2 regions of the Mesorhizobium sp. M6A.T.Ce.TU.002.03.1.1 genome follow, and region 2 is predicted to be linked to the other one. Evidence: riboswitches for the same ligand, from Rfam matches in the RefSeq annotation. Region 2 holds a riboswitch; the other holds the start of a gene.
The links. Region 2 has a riboswitch for thiamine pyrophosphate ahead of EOC93_RS03065 (ABC transporter permease). Riboswitches for the same ligand answer to the same signal wherever they lie in the genome.
Positions count from the first base shown of each region.

Region 1: another riboswitch for thiamine pyrophosphate. It lies ahead of thiC (phosphomethylpyrimidine synthase ThiC); the one in region 2 lies ahead of EOC93_RS03065 (ABC transporter permease).

Region 1 covers NZ_RZTI01000004.1:76,336-83,731, forward strand. Annotated here, with positions in the region: gene EOC93_RS02605 (hydroxymethylpyrimidine/phosphomethylpyrimidine kinase) at 179-994, opposite strand; gene EOC93_RS02610 (thiamine phosphate synthase) at 985-1,590, opposite strand; gene EOC93_RS02615 (thiazole synthase) at 1,587-2,360, opposite strand; gene thiS (sulfur carrier protein ThiS) at 2,362-2,559, opposite strand; gene thiO (glycine oxidase ThiO) at 2,528-3,529, opposite strand; gene thiC (phosphomethylpyrimidine synthase ThiC) at 3,526-5,361, opposite strand; TPP riboswitch at 5,465-5,581, opposite strand; partial or broken gene EOC93_RS02635 (aspartate 1-decarboxylase) at 5,699-5,956, opposite strand; gene EOC93_RS02640 (hypothetical protein) at 6,570-6,833, opposite strand.
Region 2 covers NZ_RZTI01000005.1:54,316-61,711, reverse strand. Annotated here, with positions in the region: gene EOC93_RS03085 (ABC transporter ATP-binding protein) at 1-82, opposite strand, end outside; gene EOC93_RS03080 (LLM class flavin-dependent oxidoreductase) at 313-1,620, opposite strand; gene EOC93_RS03075 (ABC transporter substrate-binding protein) at 1,617-2,630, opposite strand; gene EOC93_RS03070 (ABC transporter ATP-binding protein) at 2,627-3,385, opposite strand; gene EOC93_RS03065 (ABC transporter permease) at 3,382-4,182, opposite strand; TPP riboswitch at 4,312-4,424, opposite strand; gene EOC93_RS03060 (sulfite exporter TauE/SafE family protein) at 4,711-5,487, shown strand; gene EOC93_RS03055 (superoxide dismutase family protein) at 5,646-6,155, shown strand; gene EOC93_RS03050 (hypothetical protein) at 6,353-6,550, shown strand; gene EOC93_RS03040 (adenylate/guanylate cyclase domain-containing protein) at 6,716-7,396, opposite strand, start outside.

The DNA.
Region 1 (7,396 bases), on a different contig from region 2:
CCTTCCAGGCATTCACAATGCCGGCCGGTCGCCGAACTGACCCAGAGCTGTTGACGTCGAAAACACATAAGCCGCTAGATGTTCGCCTTTTGTGCTTCCAAAGTCGCATAAAAGGGCAGTGTGGAACACAGCGTTGTAAGGATGGCATAGAGAAGCAGTAGCCCCTTCTTTAGTCTCGCTACGGGAAAAATTCTGGAAAATGGGTCTGCTTGGCTGGACGCAGAACGTTGTGCTTATTCAGCCGGCATTTCTGAAGCTTCTCGAACACAAACAGCTTGCCTTCGCGCACGCCGTCTTCGAGCGGCTTCGCCTTCGCCAGATGCGCCGCAATCGCGCTGGCCAGCATGCAACCTGTCCCGCGCATCGATGTGGCAAGCCGCGGTGCATCGAAGCGGATTGGTTGTTGATCGGAACGCAACAGAATATCAGTCGACCGGGGTCCCGACGCATGCCCACCCTTGATCAGCAGGGCTTGAGGACCGGCGGCCAGCAATCTTTGTCCTTGTTGCAGCGCTCCGTGCTCATCCGATGCCAGTTCGGAGCCAATAAGGAGCGCCAGTTCAGGGAGGTTGGGCGTGACAATGCAGCAAAGCGGCATCAGATCGCGCTTCATGGCGGCGATAGCGCCTGCTTCTAGAAGTGGGCGGCCTGAAGTGGAGGCCAGCACAGGGTCGAGTACTGCCGGCACTTGCGGAAATTTGCGCAGCACTGCGGCAACGGCAACAATGATCTTGGCAGTCGCCAGCATGCCGATCTTGATTGTGGCCACGTCGTTGGCCTGCAGCGCGGCGCACATCTGATTGGCCACCAGGCTAGGCGGCGAATGATGGATTTCGATCACGGCGTCGTGCGTTTGCACCGTTAGCGCTGTGACGGCGAGACGGGTGCGCACGCCAATGGCAGAGATCGTCTCGATGTCGCGTGCTATTCCAGCACCCCCGCTGGAATCTGATCCGCCAACGACAAGCACATGCGGTTCTCGTCTCATCGCCATCGGTCCGTCTTTTTGATCCATTCTCGCGTGCGCGCTTCGGGGTCGGAGCTCAACGTGATATCGGTGACCACTGCCGCGCTGTTGGCTCCGGCCTCAAAGACGCCGTCGAGGCGGTCGGGGTTGAGGCCGCCGATGGCGACCAATGGGATCGGCGTCACTCGCCGGTTCCACTCGCTGATCCGCTCTAGCCCTTGTGGCGCCCACTTCATCTTCTTCAAGACGGTGGGATAGATCGGACCGAGCGCGACATAGTCGGGCTCAGCAAACATGGCCGTTTCCAGCTCGACATGATCATGCGTGCTCAACCCGAGCCTGACACCGGCTGACCGTATCCTCGAGAGGTCGGCGGTTTGCAGATCCTCCTGGCCGAGATGCACGAAATCGCAGCCCTCCTCGATTGCCAGACGCCAATGATCGTTGACGATGAGCTGGCTTTTGTATTGGACACACAAGGCCTTCGACTTGCGGATCTCCGCGCGCAGCCCGGTTTCGTCCATGGTCTTGATGCGAAGCTGCACCAGCTTGACGCCGAGCGGCACCAGCCGCTCGATCCAGGCTGCACTATCGACGATCAGATAGAAGGGATCGAGCTTCATGAAAAAACCGCCCTGCCGATCGTCGGCGTTGACGGCATCGCGACCTCGCGCGGTTCGAGCATTCCCGAGCAAAAGGCTTCGCGGCCGGCTTCGACCGCCTTGCCGAAAGCACGCGCCATGCCGACCGGATCGGCCGCCTTGGCGACCGCCGTGTTCAGGAGCACGGCGTCAAAGCCGAGTTCCATGACGGTCGCCGCGTGCGACGGCCGTCCGAGCCCTGCATCCACAATCAGCGGGACGCCTGGGAATTGTGCGCGCATCGAGCGCAGCGCCGGAATGTTGACCGGTCCCAGGGCGGAACCGATCGGTGCGCACCACGGCATCAGGACCTTGCAGCCCGCTTCCAGCAGCCGCTCGGCGACGACAAGATCGTCGGTGGTATAGGGAAATACCGAAAAGCCGTCCTCGGACAGGATGCGGGCGGCTTCGACCAAGCCGAACACGTCAGGCTGCAGTGTGTCGTGGTTGCCGATCACTTCGAGCTTGATCCAGCTCGTCCCGAACACTTCGCGCGCCATTTTCGCTGTGGTGACCGCTTCCTTGACGGAGTGGCAGCCTGCCGTGTTGGGAAGGACCCTCGTGCCAAGCGAGCGGATCAGCGACCAGAATTCTTCGCCGGCCCTGCCGCCCGCCATCTCGCGGCGCAACGAGACAGTCACCACCGACGTGCCCGATGCGCTAACCGCATCGGCAAGGATGGCCGGCGAAGGATATTGAGCCGTGCCGAGAAGCAGCCGCGAGGAAAGCGCCGTTCCAAGAAGATCGAACATGCTAGCCTCCCTGCATGGGTGAGAGGATTTCGATCCGGTCGCCGTCGCTCAACTGGAACTCCGCCCGGTTGGCTTTGTGCACCAGGTCGCTGTTGACGGCCGTCGCCAGCCAATCGCCCTCATAGTCGAGCGCGGCAAGCAGTTCGGCCAGCGTGGTGGCGGCCACCTCATGCGCTTCGCCGTTGACCATCAATTTCATGAGCAAGCTCCTTGGTTCCGTCTTGATTGAAAACCAGGTCGGCAGCCTGGCGCGCCATGGCTGGGGCGAGGAGAAAGCCGTGACGATAGAGCCCGTTGATGGCTATGATCTCGCCGTTCGTTTCTACGCGCGGCAGGTTGTCGGGAAAGGCTGGACGGACGCCGACACCGGTTTCAACGATCTCGGCCTCGCCAAAGGCCGGATGGAGGGCGTAGGCGGCACCCAGCAGCTCCATCATCGATCGCGCCGTGACCGGTCCGACGGACTGGCTTTCAATCATCGTCGCGCCGATCATGAAACGGTGGTCGGTGCGTGGCACCACGTAGAGCGGAAAGCGCGGATGAAGCAGCCTGACTGGGCGCGACAGCGAGACATCAGGCGTATTCAGGATCAGCATCTCGCCGCGAACGCCGCGCAGTCGGCCATCGCCCGCGGCCATTCCCGTGCATTCGATCTGGCGATCGAAACCGGCACCAGCCGAAGCGTCGGCGCCGAAGTGGAACTCGACGCCCATCGCCGCCAGCCCATCATGAAGTGCTGCCATCGCCTGACGCGGGTCGAGATGGGCTTCGTCGGGGAAGAGCAGTCCGCGGCGGAAGCGGCCGGCGAGGTCGGGCTCGAGCAACACGATTTCATCCTCATCGACACGCCGATGACCCGAGGTGCGGCTGGCGAACCGGTCGAGTTCGCCCGCATCGCGCGGTGCGGCCACGAGCAGCGTGCCGGCCCGTGTGACCTGGCCTGGCGTCGCCGCATCCCACCAGTCGGCGGCATCGCGTCCGAGATCGAGCACCGGCTGCTCGGCGCTTTCGCACTCGCACCACGGCGCCAGCATGCCGCCGGCGAACCACGATGCATTGCCGCCGATGCCGTGCCGGATCTCGGCGACTGTGACCGTCGCGCCTCGGATGGCGAGTTCGAAGGCCGCGGCAAGGCCGGCAACGCCGGCCCCTTTGACCAGCACCCTCATGACGGTTCCGGCGCCTCTGGCATGAGCGGTACGCCGGCCTCGTCCGCTGGCATGTAGAGATCGCCACCTTCGCGATATTTTGCCGCCATGGCCGCCATGCCCTCTTTCTGGGCCTCGGCACGGATGTCGTGGGAGATGCGCATGGAGCAGAATTTCGGCCCGCACATCGAGCAGAAATGCGCCACTTTGTGCGCTTCCTTGGGCAAGGTCTGGTCGTGGAAGGAGCGTGCTGTTTCGGGGTCGAGCGACAGGTTGAACTGGTCCTCCCAGCGGAACTCGAAGCGCGCGCGGGAAAGGGCATTGTCCCTGACTTTCGCCGCCGGATGCCCCTTCGCCAGATCGGCCGCATGGGCGGCTATCTTGTAGGTGATGACGCCTACCTTGACGTCGTTGCGGTCGGGAAGGCCGAGATGCTCCTTCGGCGTGACGTAGCAAAGCATTGCGGTGCCGAACCAGCCTATCATGGCGGCGCCGATCCCTGAGGTGATGTGGTCATAGCCAGGCGCGATATCGGTCGTCAGCGGTCCAAGCGTATAGAACGGCGCCTCTCCGCAGACGGCGAGCTGCTTGTCCATGTTCTCCTTGATCTTGTGCATCGGCACGTGGCCCGGGCCTTCGATCATCACCTGGCAGTCCTTCGCCCAGGCGACCTGCGTCAGCTCGCCGAGCGTTTCCAATTCGGCGAATTGCGCTGCGTCATTGGCGTCGGCGATCGAGCCTGGACGAAGCCCGTCGCCGAGTGAAAAGGACACATCATAGGCGCGGCAGATGTCGCAGATTTCCGCGAAATGCTCGTAGAGGAAGCTCTCCCGGTGATGGTGCAGGCACCATTTGGCCATGATCGATCCGCCGCGCGAGACGATGCCCGTGACCCGGTCTACGGTCAGCGGGATGTAGTGCAGCCGCACGCCGGCGTGGATGGTGAAATAGTCGACACCCTGTTCGGCCTGCTCGATCAGCGTGTCGCGGTAGACCTCCCAAGTCAGGTCCTCGGCAATGCCGTTGACCTTTTCGAGAGCCTGGTAGAGCGGCACCGTGCCGATCGGCACCGGCGAATTGCGCACGATCCATTCGCGGATGTTGCGGATATTGCGGCCGGTCGACAGGTCCATCACCGTGTCGGCGCCCCAGCGGATCGCCCAGACCATTTTTTCGACCTCTTCGGCCATTGACGATGTGACAGCGGAGTTACCGATGTTGGCGTTGATCTTGACCAGGAAATTTCGCCCGATGATCATCGGTTCGCTCTCTGGATGATTGATGTTGGCGGGAATGATCGCCCGCCCGCGCGCCACCTCGTCGCGCACGAATTCCGGCGTGACGAAGTCCGGGATCGCCGCGCCGAAGCTCTCACCGTCGCGCTCAAGCTTGCCGCGCACGATCTCGCGTCCAAGGTTCTCGCGGATAGCCACGGACTCCATTTCAGGCGTAATGATGCCGGCGCGCGCATAGGCAAGCTGAGTCACCGCCTTGCCGGCCTTGGCCCTGAGAGGCCGGTTGCGAATGGGGAATTCCGGCGTCAGGCGCTCGCCCGTGACGAATCCATTGTCTTCCGGCCGGACATGGCGGCCGTCATAGGCCTCGACATCGCCGCGAGCCGTGATCCATTCGTGGCGAAGCCGGGCAAGGCCCCTTTCCATGCTGGTTTCGACAGTCGGGTCCGTATAGGGGCCGGACGGATCGTAGACGGTGACGGGTGGCTCGCCGGCAGTCGGATGAACAGAGATTTCGCGCATCGGCACCCTGATCTGGGGGTGGAGGAGGCCGGGCTTGTGGATTTTCCGCGAGGCGGGCAGTGGTCCCGTCGACACGGCGGGGGTGAGGGCATTCATCGTGAGGCTCCTTTGCTCATGCATTGGAGACCCAGTTCTGTGCCGGAAGGATGAAAAGACGCTTCTGTCGACCTGCCGAAACAGGACCTCGGGCATAAACTCCCGCAAAGCGCTTGCACCGTCCCTACGCCAGTATGAACTGGATCAGGTTCAACGGGTCACTGCGCCGCGAAAGCAAGCAGTATCTCAGCCCCTTGCCGGGACTCCCCTGGTGAATGCGTCAGGTTGGACGGGCCGACGCTATCTTGTCAAGCGCATTCGGGCGCCTTCGGCCGGTGGCGATGACCGGCGGCCTGTCAAAACCGGGCGGAGAGCTCGCGCATGCATCGGGGACAAGTCACGCCCCGGAGACCAGGGCTGGAATGGCCAAAGCCTCTTTCGCTTCGTGAAGGATGGAGAAACTGTATCGGCCATGTGCGTCGAGATCCACCGAGTAGCTCAGGCGGTCACGGATGTGGTTATCCTGGTCCAAGGTGACGATTCGCGGCTTCAGCGAGGTGATTTGCACCTCGTCCAGGTAGATGGAGTTGCAGATAATGATCTGGTCGTCGGGCTGGCAGGTGCGGGCGGCCGCTCGATTCAGGATGCAGCATCGGCGGCGTTCCCGATACCAATGATATCTTGCGGGCAACTTATGCAATCACCGGCTTCGTAAAACCCGACGGCGGCGGCCGTGTCCTGGCGCTGAGGATGTGCCGCTGTTCCAGCAGAGAAATCGCATGGGCCGCGGAGTTTTCGCTCTGCGTGGACGAGTTGACGCAATCGTTTAGCTTGCTTGCAGTTCGTACGACCGCCTTTGAAAGCAACTAAGCTATTGCATGCGGCGATCGATCGCTACATATCCGGCCGCCATTATCCGAGTATTGATCCGCCTGCTGTTGGCGTTGCCGTACATGGCAATCCCTGCGGGGTCGTCGGCGGCCGGATCGGCCGTGCCCTCCAGTCTGAATTCCCCTGCCGAAAACTTCCCTGGCTTGGCTATGCATGCGGTAGATGAGATCGCCGCCTACCGCGACCTGGTCGAGGAAGGCATCGACGCGAAGAATATCGCCGCCCAGTTCGGACAGTCTGGTTATCGCCATGCGTCAGCGGCTCAGACTTGCGGTCTCGAGAGCGGCCTTGCGGGTCACCTCCCTTATGATTCAGATGTTGGAAGACGGCTTCTCGTTACCAATAGAAATGGCGACTACGGAACGCGATCGCGGCCATCAGGAAACACCTGTCTTCGGCTCAACCTCGACATGGCGTCCGATCGACCGCAGATATACAGCTATCTCGTCCATGAGATGATCGCGTTCGCCGTAGATTTCAGCAATCCTACGCAGCTGTGGCTCGACGGCCCTCCGTTGCGCCGGCGTCAAATCAGCATCGCCAAAGACGTATCCCAAGTTGCCAATCGCGCAAATGTTGCAGCCGGCGTCCGCAACTGCTTGCACGAATGCGGGAATGTCTTTTTCTTGCATGGTCTTCATGTCGAATCTCTCGTGAATGGCGAGCTCGCGCCCCCATGCTGCCTTTTCAGCGTGTCCTCTGGGCGGCGCAAGCCTTGAGCGTGGTTGTGCCCGGGCAACCTCGACTATCCCGTCTGCCACGCTCTTTAGAGTCGGTGGGGTCTGGTGATCGCAGGCTGGGCCACTCAAAAGCCTGCAAGAAGAAAGTCATGGCGACCATTGCTCAAGATCGCAAGGGTGCGTGCAAGACCTTCCGTTGGCAGTCATGCACGCCCACTCAGAGAGAGTCCGGCCGCGGAAATTCTCCCTTATTCGTAAGAAAGCTCATTGAGCAACTGGGCATTGAGCAACTGGGTCTCACGTCGCGGGTCTCGTGTGCTTCACAGCCGAAAATAGGGTACCGCCGTGGCAATTCTCGAAAAGTGCAGGTTACCTCGTTCAGGACACGGCGGATTGCCTTCCGACGGCACCCTTGCTGCAACGTGCGACCTAACGAGACATATCTCGTTCGCGTTCCCTCGACCTGTCTTCGTATTGCTGCTTGCCCTGCGATTTCAGGCCCTCTGCTAGCTCCTCGGCCGCTC
Region 2 (7,396 bases):
TGCCAGACAGAACCGCACAGCAGAAATCCAGGATGAACAGACCCTTCCAGGGGCGGTAGTAGGAGAAAAATCTAAGAAGCATTGGAACCGCTTTTCTGGCTCGAAGGTCTGGACTGCCAGGAGCATGGCTATGCGAGGGTGTCAATTCCGGCATTCTCGAAAGGGCGGGACATAACGGTGCAAGCGGCCGACGCCGGCGCATCGACCGAGCCGGATCGCATCGATGTGACGATGGACGGTGATGACGCAGGCAAAAGCAGCGCCTGACGGCTTACGGCGCTCTGATCGGACGAACGGGATTGGATTTGGATTCTAGACCCAAAGACTTGGAAGACCGTATCGCTCGCGAAGGGTGCGGCTACCCCCAGCGTCGAAAACGTCCGAACGCTCCAGCAAAGGCATCACATCGTCGATGAAGCTTTGCAGGTCACCGGGCATGACGGGCGCCATGACGTTGAAACCGTCGGCCGCTCCGCCCTCGAACCATTGCTGCATCGTGTCGGCGACATCGCGGCCATTTCCGACGGCAAGCAGATGACCGCGGCCAGCTGCGAGGCGCATGAGCAACTGGCCCAGTGTCAGCCTCTCCCGCATTGCGATTCCGACCAGCACGCCGACGCGGCTCTGGCTGGACTGGTTCGGCTGTGCGCTCGACAGGGGCGGCAGCGGCGCGTCGATATCGGCATCGGTTAGATCCTCGCCAAGGAATTCGCCGAGTTTGGCAAGGACGTGATCGGTGACTGTAGAGCCGTTCAGCTCAGCTAGCCGCTCTTCGGCTGCTTGCCTGGTATGAGCGACGATCGGCACGATCCCCGGAAAGACCAAGATCGTGTCCGGATCACGCCCGACGGCGGCCGCTCGTGATTTGATGTCGCGATAGAAGTCCTGCGCTTCCGTCAGCGTCGCCTGTACGGTGAATACGATGTCGGCGTAACGAGCGGCGAAGGCGCGACCAGTTTCCGACGAGCCGGCCTGTGCCAGGATCGGTCGACCTTGAGGCGATCGCGGTACGTTGAGCGGGCCAGCGGTGCGCACGAACGGACCGGCGTGATCGACTGACCGGACTTTGTCGGGATCGAAGTATCGCCCGGCGGCCTTGTCCGGCTTCCTCGCATCGGGAGCCCAACTCTCCCAGAGCGCTATGGCTGCGTCGACCACGTCGGTTGCGCGGGCATAACGTTCGTAATGCTCCGGCATGGCTTCCAGTCCGAAATTGCGGGCCTCGAGCACGTTGGACGAGGTGACGATGTTCCAGCCCGCACGGCCTTTGCTGATGTGGTCGAGAGAGGCGAAGCGCCGGGCCAGGTGGAAAGGGTGATCGAAGCTGGTCGATGCAGTTCCGATCAGTCCGATCCTGCTGGTGACGGCAGCGAGCGCCGACAGGATGACCAGCGGATCCATGGCGTCGGAAAGATGCCGATCAGCGCCGCTCTGCAAGGCCAGCACGTCGCCGAGGAACAAAGCGTCGAAATCGGCAGCCTCTGCGCGGCGAGCGATATCGACCCAATAGTCGAGGCTGGTCGAGGCTAGCGGGTTGCTTTCGGGCATGCGCCAGCCGGCCTCGTGACTGCCGAGGCCGAAGATCACGGCATTGAGATGCATGCGCCGCGGCGGGCTCATTTTTCGCCGGCCAGATAGGCGTTGCTGTAATAGGCCGCGAAATCGGGTCGTTCGCTGACCGGGTTCCCATCGCCGTCGCGCAGGGCTCCGGCCTTGAACAGATAGTCGCCGATAGCCCCCATCTTTGCGGGATCGATCGTGCCGATCGTGCCGGTGGGGCTTTGCAGGTAGTGGCCATCGACCAGCGCCTTCAGTGATGCCTCGATCAGCGGACGGTCGGTCAGCACGTCGCTGTTTGCAGCGATCAGCATGTTAGCCGCTTCTTGCGGATGTTCGACGGCGAAGGCGTAGCCGCGCCTGGTCGCGGCGATGAACGCGGTTGCCGTGTCCTTGTTCTTTTCCAGGTAGGCTCGGCTCGAGCCAATGAAATTGGTGTGTTGGTCGGGCACGCCGAAATCCGCGTAGCGGAAGGCGCGCTGGGCCTTGCCGTCAAGTTCCGCTTTGATCCCCTCCCAAGTGTAGACTTCGAGCGTAAAATCGACTGCGCCATTGGCCAAGGCCTCATAGGCGGAGGTGCCCAGCGTCACCGTTTCGAATTTGCCCTCGCCGCCGTCATGGCGGATGATGGTGCCGATCAGCGCATTCTCCCAGGCACTGCCGAAACCGCCATAGGTCAGGCCGTCCAGGTCCCTGGGGGACTTTATATCGGCGCGGTCGGCATTGAACACCAGCCTGCCGGTTTCCGTCTGCATGATGGCGTAGGTGGCGACGAGGTCGGCGCCGGCCGTGCGTTGGGTGAACAATCCTATGGATCCCAGTATACCGAAATCGGCCACGTGGTTGGCGATCAGCGTACCGGCCGCAGTGTCGGTGTAGGGCAGGATCTGCACGTCGAGCCCGGCCTCGGTGTAGAAGCCTTTCGCCTGGGCGACATAGAGCCCGACATGGTTTGTGTTCGGCGTCCAGTCGAGTGCGACGGTGACAGTCTGCTGGGCGGAGACGGATGTGACGGGTCCGAGCCCGGTGATCAATGCGGCAGCGATGAAGAGGCGTCTTGAAAGCATGGTCATGTCCTTTGGGCGAGCTGTGGATCGAGAAGGGTATCGAGGATGTCGGCTTCGATGGCGCTGGCTTCCGGCGAGGCAAGATCCTTGCGCGGGCGCGGAAGAGGTATGGCCACTTCGCGCAGCACGCGGGCCGGGCGGCCACTCAGCACGTAGATGCGATCGGACAGGAAGACCGCCTCACGGACATCGTGGGTGATCAACAGGACGGTCCAGCGGTGTCGGTCCCACATCGTCTGAATCCAGCGCTGCATGCCGGTGCGCGTGAGGGCGTCGAGTGCGCCGAACGGTTCGTCGAGCAACAGCATGGCGCGGTCCTGCACGACGGTACGCAACAGCGCGGAGCGCTGGCGCATTCCGCCCGAGAGCTGTGCGGGATACTTATGCTCGAAGCCCGCAAGGCCGAATTCGCCGAAGAGCGGCGCCACCTTGCCGCGCGCCGCCCTGCGGGACATGCCTTGCACTTCCAGGCCGAGCGCGGTGTTGTCGATAACTGTGCGCCAGGGCATCAGGGCATCGTGCTGCGGCATGAAGGCAAACGGTCGGCGCGCGTCGGCCAGTGGCCGCCCGTCGAAGTCGATGCCGCCGTCGTGGCCTTCGAGACTGCCCGTCAGCAACCTGAAGATCGTGGATTTGCCGGCTCCGGAGGGGCCGAGGATTGAAACGAATTCGCCCGGCTCGACATGCAGGGTGATGCTGGCAAGCACGTCGACATCGCCAATACTTTTGCTGACTTGGCGCAATTCCAGCCGCCTGCTCATGATTTTCGCACGGCATCGAGCCGCTCCCATGGCATGGCGGCGCGCTGGATCAGCACAGTGGCGGCAAACAGGGCCAGCGTGAGCAAGGCGCTGACCAGCACGGCCGCGAGCACGAGATCGGGCCGGAAATTGTTCTTGGCGTTGAGCATGTAGATGCCGAGCCCTTTGGCCGCGCCGGCATATTCCGCGAAGATGGCGCCGACCACGGCATAGGTGATCGAGATGCGCAGTCCGGCGAAGAAATAGGGCAGCGAGGAGGGCAGGCGGGCCAGCAGGAAAATGCGCATGCGGGAAGCGCCCATCGAACTCAGAAGCGCCGAGATATCCCGATCCGTCGATTCATAACCCTGCACCAGCGCGACCAGCATGGGAAAGAAAGTCACGAGCGCGACCAGCATGGTCTTCGGCGTCAGCCCGAAGCCGAACCAAAGAACGACCAGCGGGGCGATCGCCACCAGCGGCAGGGTCTGACTGATAATGAACACCGGGAACAGGGCGCGGCGCAGCGGCTTGAAGAAGTCGATCAGCACCGAAAGGATGAAGGCAACGGCCAATGAGCACGCGAAACCCGCCAATGTGGCGCTGATCGTCGGCACGGTGTTGTCGAACAGCGCCTGGCGCTGCTGGATGGCCTGGGCGAGGACTCGTGACGGCGCGGGCAGCGTGGTGGGCGAGATGCCCGAGATGCGCGCATAGAGCTCCCAAGCCAGAACCAGCGTGCCGACCGATAGCAAGGCCGGTCCGACCTTGGCGAACAAGGCTGCGATTCGCGGCGCGGCGGAGAAAGACTGGGACATGCGAGACCTCCGGCGCGAAAGATCAGCGCGGGGTCGGGCTGTTGGCCGAGACCGTGAGGTCGATCGTGACATGGCCCTCGAGCGGGCCCACGAAATCGCCGGACATCGGAAAAAGAAAAATCTGTGCGCCAGAAAACATCGCCCGCCTCGCTCCGCTGGTATTATCCAGATCAGCTCTAGGGTTTACGGGCTTGCAGCCCATCTCTCAGCCCCGACGATACGGAGCACCCCTGTGGATGGCGGCAATTAAACAGATAAAGGGTGGAGCTGCAAGCCTGCGTCCGGCCAGTGAAACCTCACGTCAGAGGAGGTTGCGGTTCCAGCAGGGACATTTGAGCAAAACAGAAACCGGCATCCTGTCGGGATTGGGAAAGGCGTCGGTCGAGCGGATCGTTTTCCGTTCGTCGTCACCATTATCGATGCCACGCGTTTGATGAATTGTGGAAGCGTGAAGATATAATTGCATACGTTGTAGGCAGCGGGTTTCTCTATCGCCAATTGTGACCCCGCGCCTTATCGGAGAGTCAAATGCAAGAATTCATTCTTTTTGCGATTGTGGGGTTTGTAGCCCAAGCTGTGGACGGGGCTCTCGGCATGGCCTACGGCGTGGTTTCCTCGACAACCCTACTGGGGTTTGGCGTGTCTCCTGCACACGCTTCGGCGTCAGTTCACGCAGCTGAACTGTTTACCACCGCAGCCTCAGGTTCGGCTCACCTCTATCACCGCAACATTGACTGGAAGCTTTTCTGGCGGCTGATGCCATTTGGCGTGCTCGGCGGCGTTCTCGGCGCTTTTGTTCTCACCTCGTTCGAGGGAGCCATCATGAAACCATATGTGACCACATACCTTGCGCTTGTCGGAGCTTGGCTCCTGTTCCGTTCATTCCGGCGGATCCCAAGCAATCCGGTCCCTGCAGGCGTGGTACCTCCTCTTGGACTTGGTGGTGGATTTCTCGATGCCGCAGGGGGCGGCGGATGGGGACCCATCGTAACGACGGGCCTTCTCGGTTTTGGCGGCACGCCCCGCTACGTTATTGGCACGGTCAATGCCAGCGAGTTCCTCATCACGTTGTCGGTGTCTCTGACCTTCTTGTTTGCGTTACTAACGGGCCATTGGGAGGAGGCAGGAGAGCTAACGGAAAATCTACTCTCCGTTGCCGGCTTGATCGTTGGCGGCGTAGTCGCAGCGCCGATGGCCGGATTGGTAGTGAAGTCAATCGCAGAAAAGACGCTTCTCAGACTCGTTGGCGTTGTCATCATGCTGCTGGCAGGTTGGCAAACCGCGGAACTCTTCGAATTGGTGTAATCACGTCGTGAAACTTCACTCCATGACACGGAGACTATCGAGTTCTACGCATCACCCCCGCTTCTCTGGCGGCCGCGCCGGAGACAAACTCCATTCCCAAATGGAACGAAGAGGCCCCGTTGTTGTTTGGGGTCCTTGGACAACCGGAGGCTGAGTGGATGAAAAAATTGCTTGCAACAACAGGATTGGCGCTGGCGGTCGCGATGCCTGCAGCGGCTCAGGACACCGCGACCGCGAAAGCCGAATTCGTCAACATGGCTGGCGAGAAGAACGGAACGGCCACGCTGACCGAGACGGCGCAGGGTGTGCTGATAGCGTTGGACGTAACAGGACTGCCGGCGGGTGAATGGGTCGCGTTCCATGTTCATGAAACCGGAAAGTGCGACCATCAGACCGGCCATGACTCGGCAGGTGGGCACTTCAATCCGACGAATGCCGAACATGGATATCTCACTGGAAAAGGCCCGCACGCGGGCGACATGCCAAATCAGCGGGTCGGCGCCGACGGCGTTTTGCGTGCCCAGGCTTTCAACAGCATGGTCAAACTGGACGGTGGAGAAACGGCAATACGAGGCAAGGCATTGATGATCCACGGCGGACAGGACGACTATAAAAGCCAGCCTGCCGGTGATGCCGGAAATCGTCAGGCCTGCGCCGTGATCGAATGAGAAACCCAGCGATGAGTAGAGATCCGTCCGACATATGATCTGACCGGCCCTTCAGCCTCGGCGGCCAAGTAGTGGTACATGGTCGGAGCCTCTGGCATGAGGACAAACCAGACGATAAGCTCGTGCGCCTGCCGAGGAATTGACGACAGCCATCGCGCCGAAATTGGCCTTTATTTTCGCGACTGCTGGATGATTGCATGAACGAAACCTCTCCTATGGGCTTGTCCTCCACGGGTCTTGCCCAGTCAGCCATTTCCGCCCGCGGCCTTGTCAAAACGTTCGGCAAGCTGCGCGCCGTCGATGGTGTCGATCTGGATGTGCCGCGCGGCATGATTTTCGCCATCCTGGGCCCGAACGGCGCCGATCACCGCACCGGTTTTCGTGGCACCGGGTAAGATAATCGCGGCGCTGAACATCGCTGCCCCGGAAAACCGGGTGCCGGAAGAGCGCATAGGCGAACTGGGCGACATGGTGGCGCGGGCCGCCCATCGGATTTCCGCCGCCCTTGGCTTTCGCTCGCCGGCTGCCAATGAGATAGCGAGTTGAACTGGTGCCAAACATCACGCGACCTCCTCGGCAGATTGCGACGAGGGGTGTATCTCCGGAACGGTGAAAACCGGCACCTCGCCCTTGAAGCCTTGGAGTTCGAACGCACCCGCCTGCACAACCGGCATTGATGCTCCCTGCGCAAATCCGGGACCAAGCACCAGAGGAATCCTCAGCTTTTTGGTCGTTGACTCGAGCCGTGCCGCGCGGTTCACCGGCGAGCCGATCGCGGTGTAGTCGAAGCGCCGTTCGGAGCCGAAATTCCCTACGGAGCAGACGCCAGTCTCGATGGCGACGCCGATTTCGATAGGGGGGTGCCCGCGCGCGGTGAACGTGGCGTTTTCGCGCTCCACCCGTTCGATCAGGGCAAGCCCCGCCTCGAGCGCGCGCTCGCGATGATCTGGCTGATCAAGCGGCGCGTTCCAGAAAGCTAGCACGGCATCGCCCATGAACTTATCGATGGTCCCGTCGCGCTTGAGTATCTCATCGGTCGCAAGGCCGAGAAAGTGATTGACCACCTTTCCGATTTCTTGGGCACCGAGTTGTTCGCTCATCGTCGTGAAGCCGCGTATGTCACTCAGCAGGATTGTGATCTCGCGCTTCTCTCCGGACAGGATCGCTTCGGTATCCGAATTTGCGAGGCGCTGCACCACGGAGGGCGACAGATATTGGGAGAACTGCCGTGCCAGGGTGGA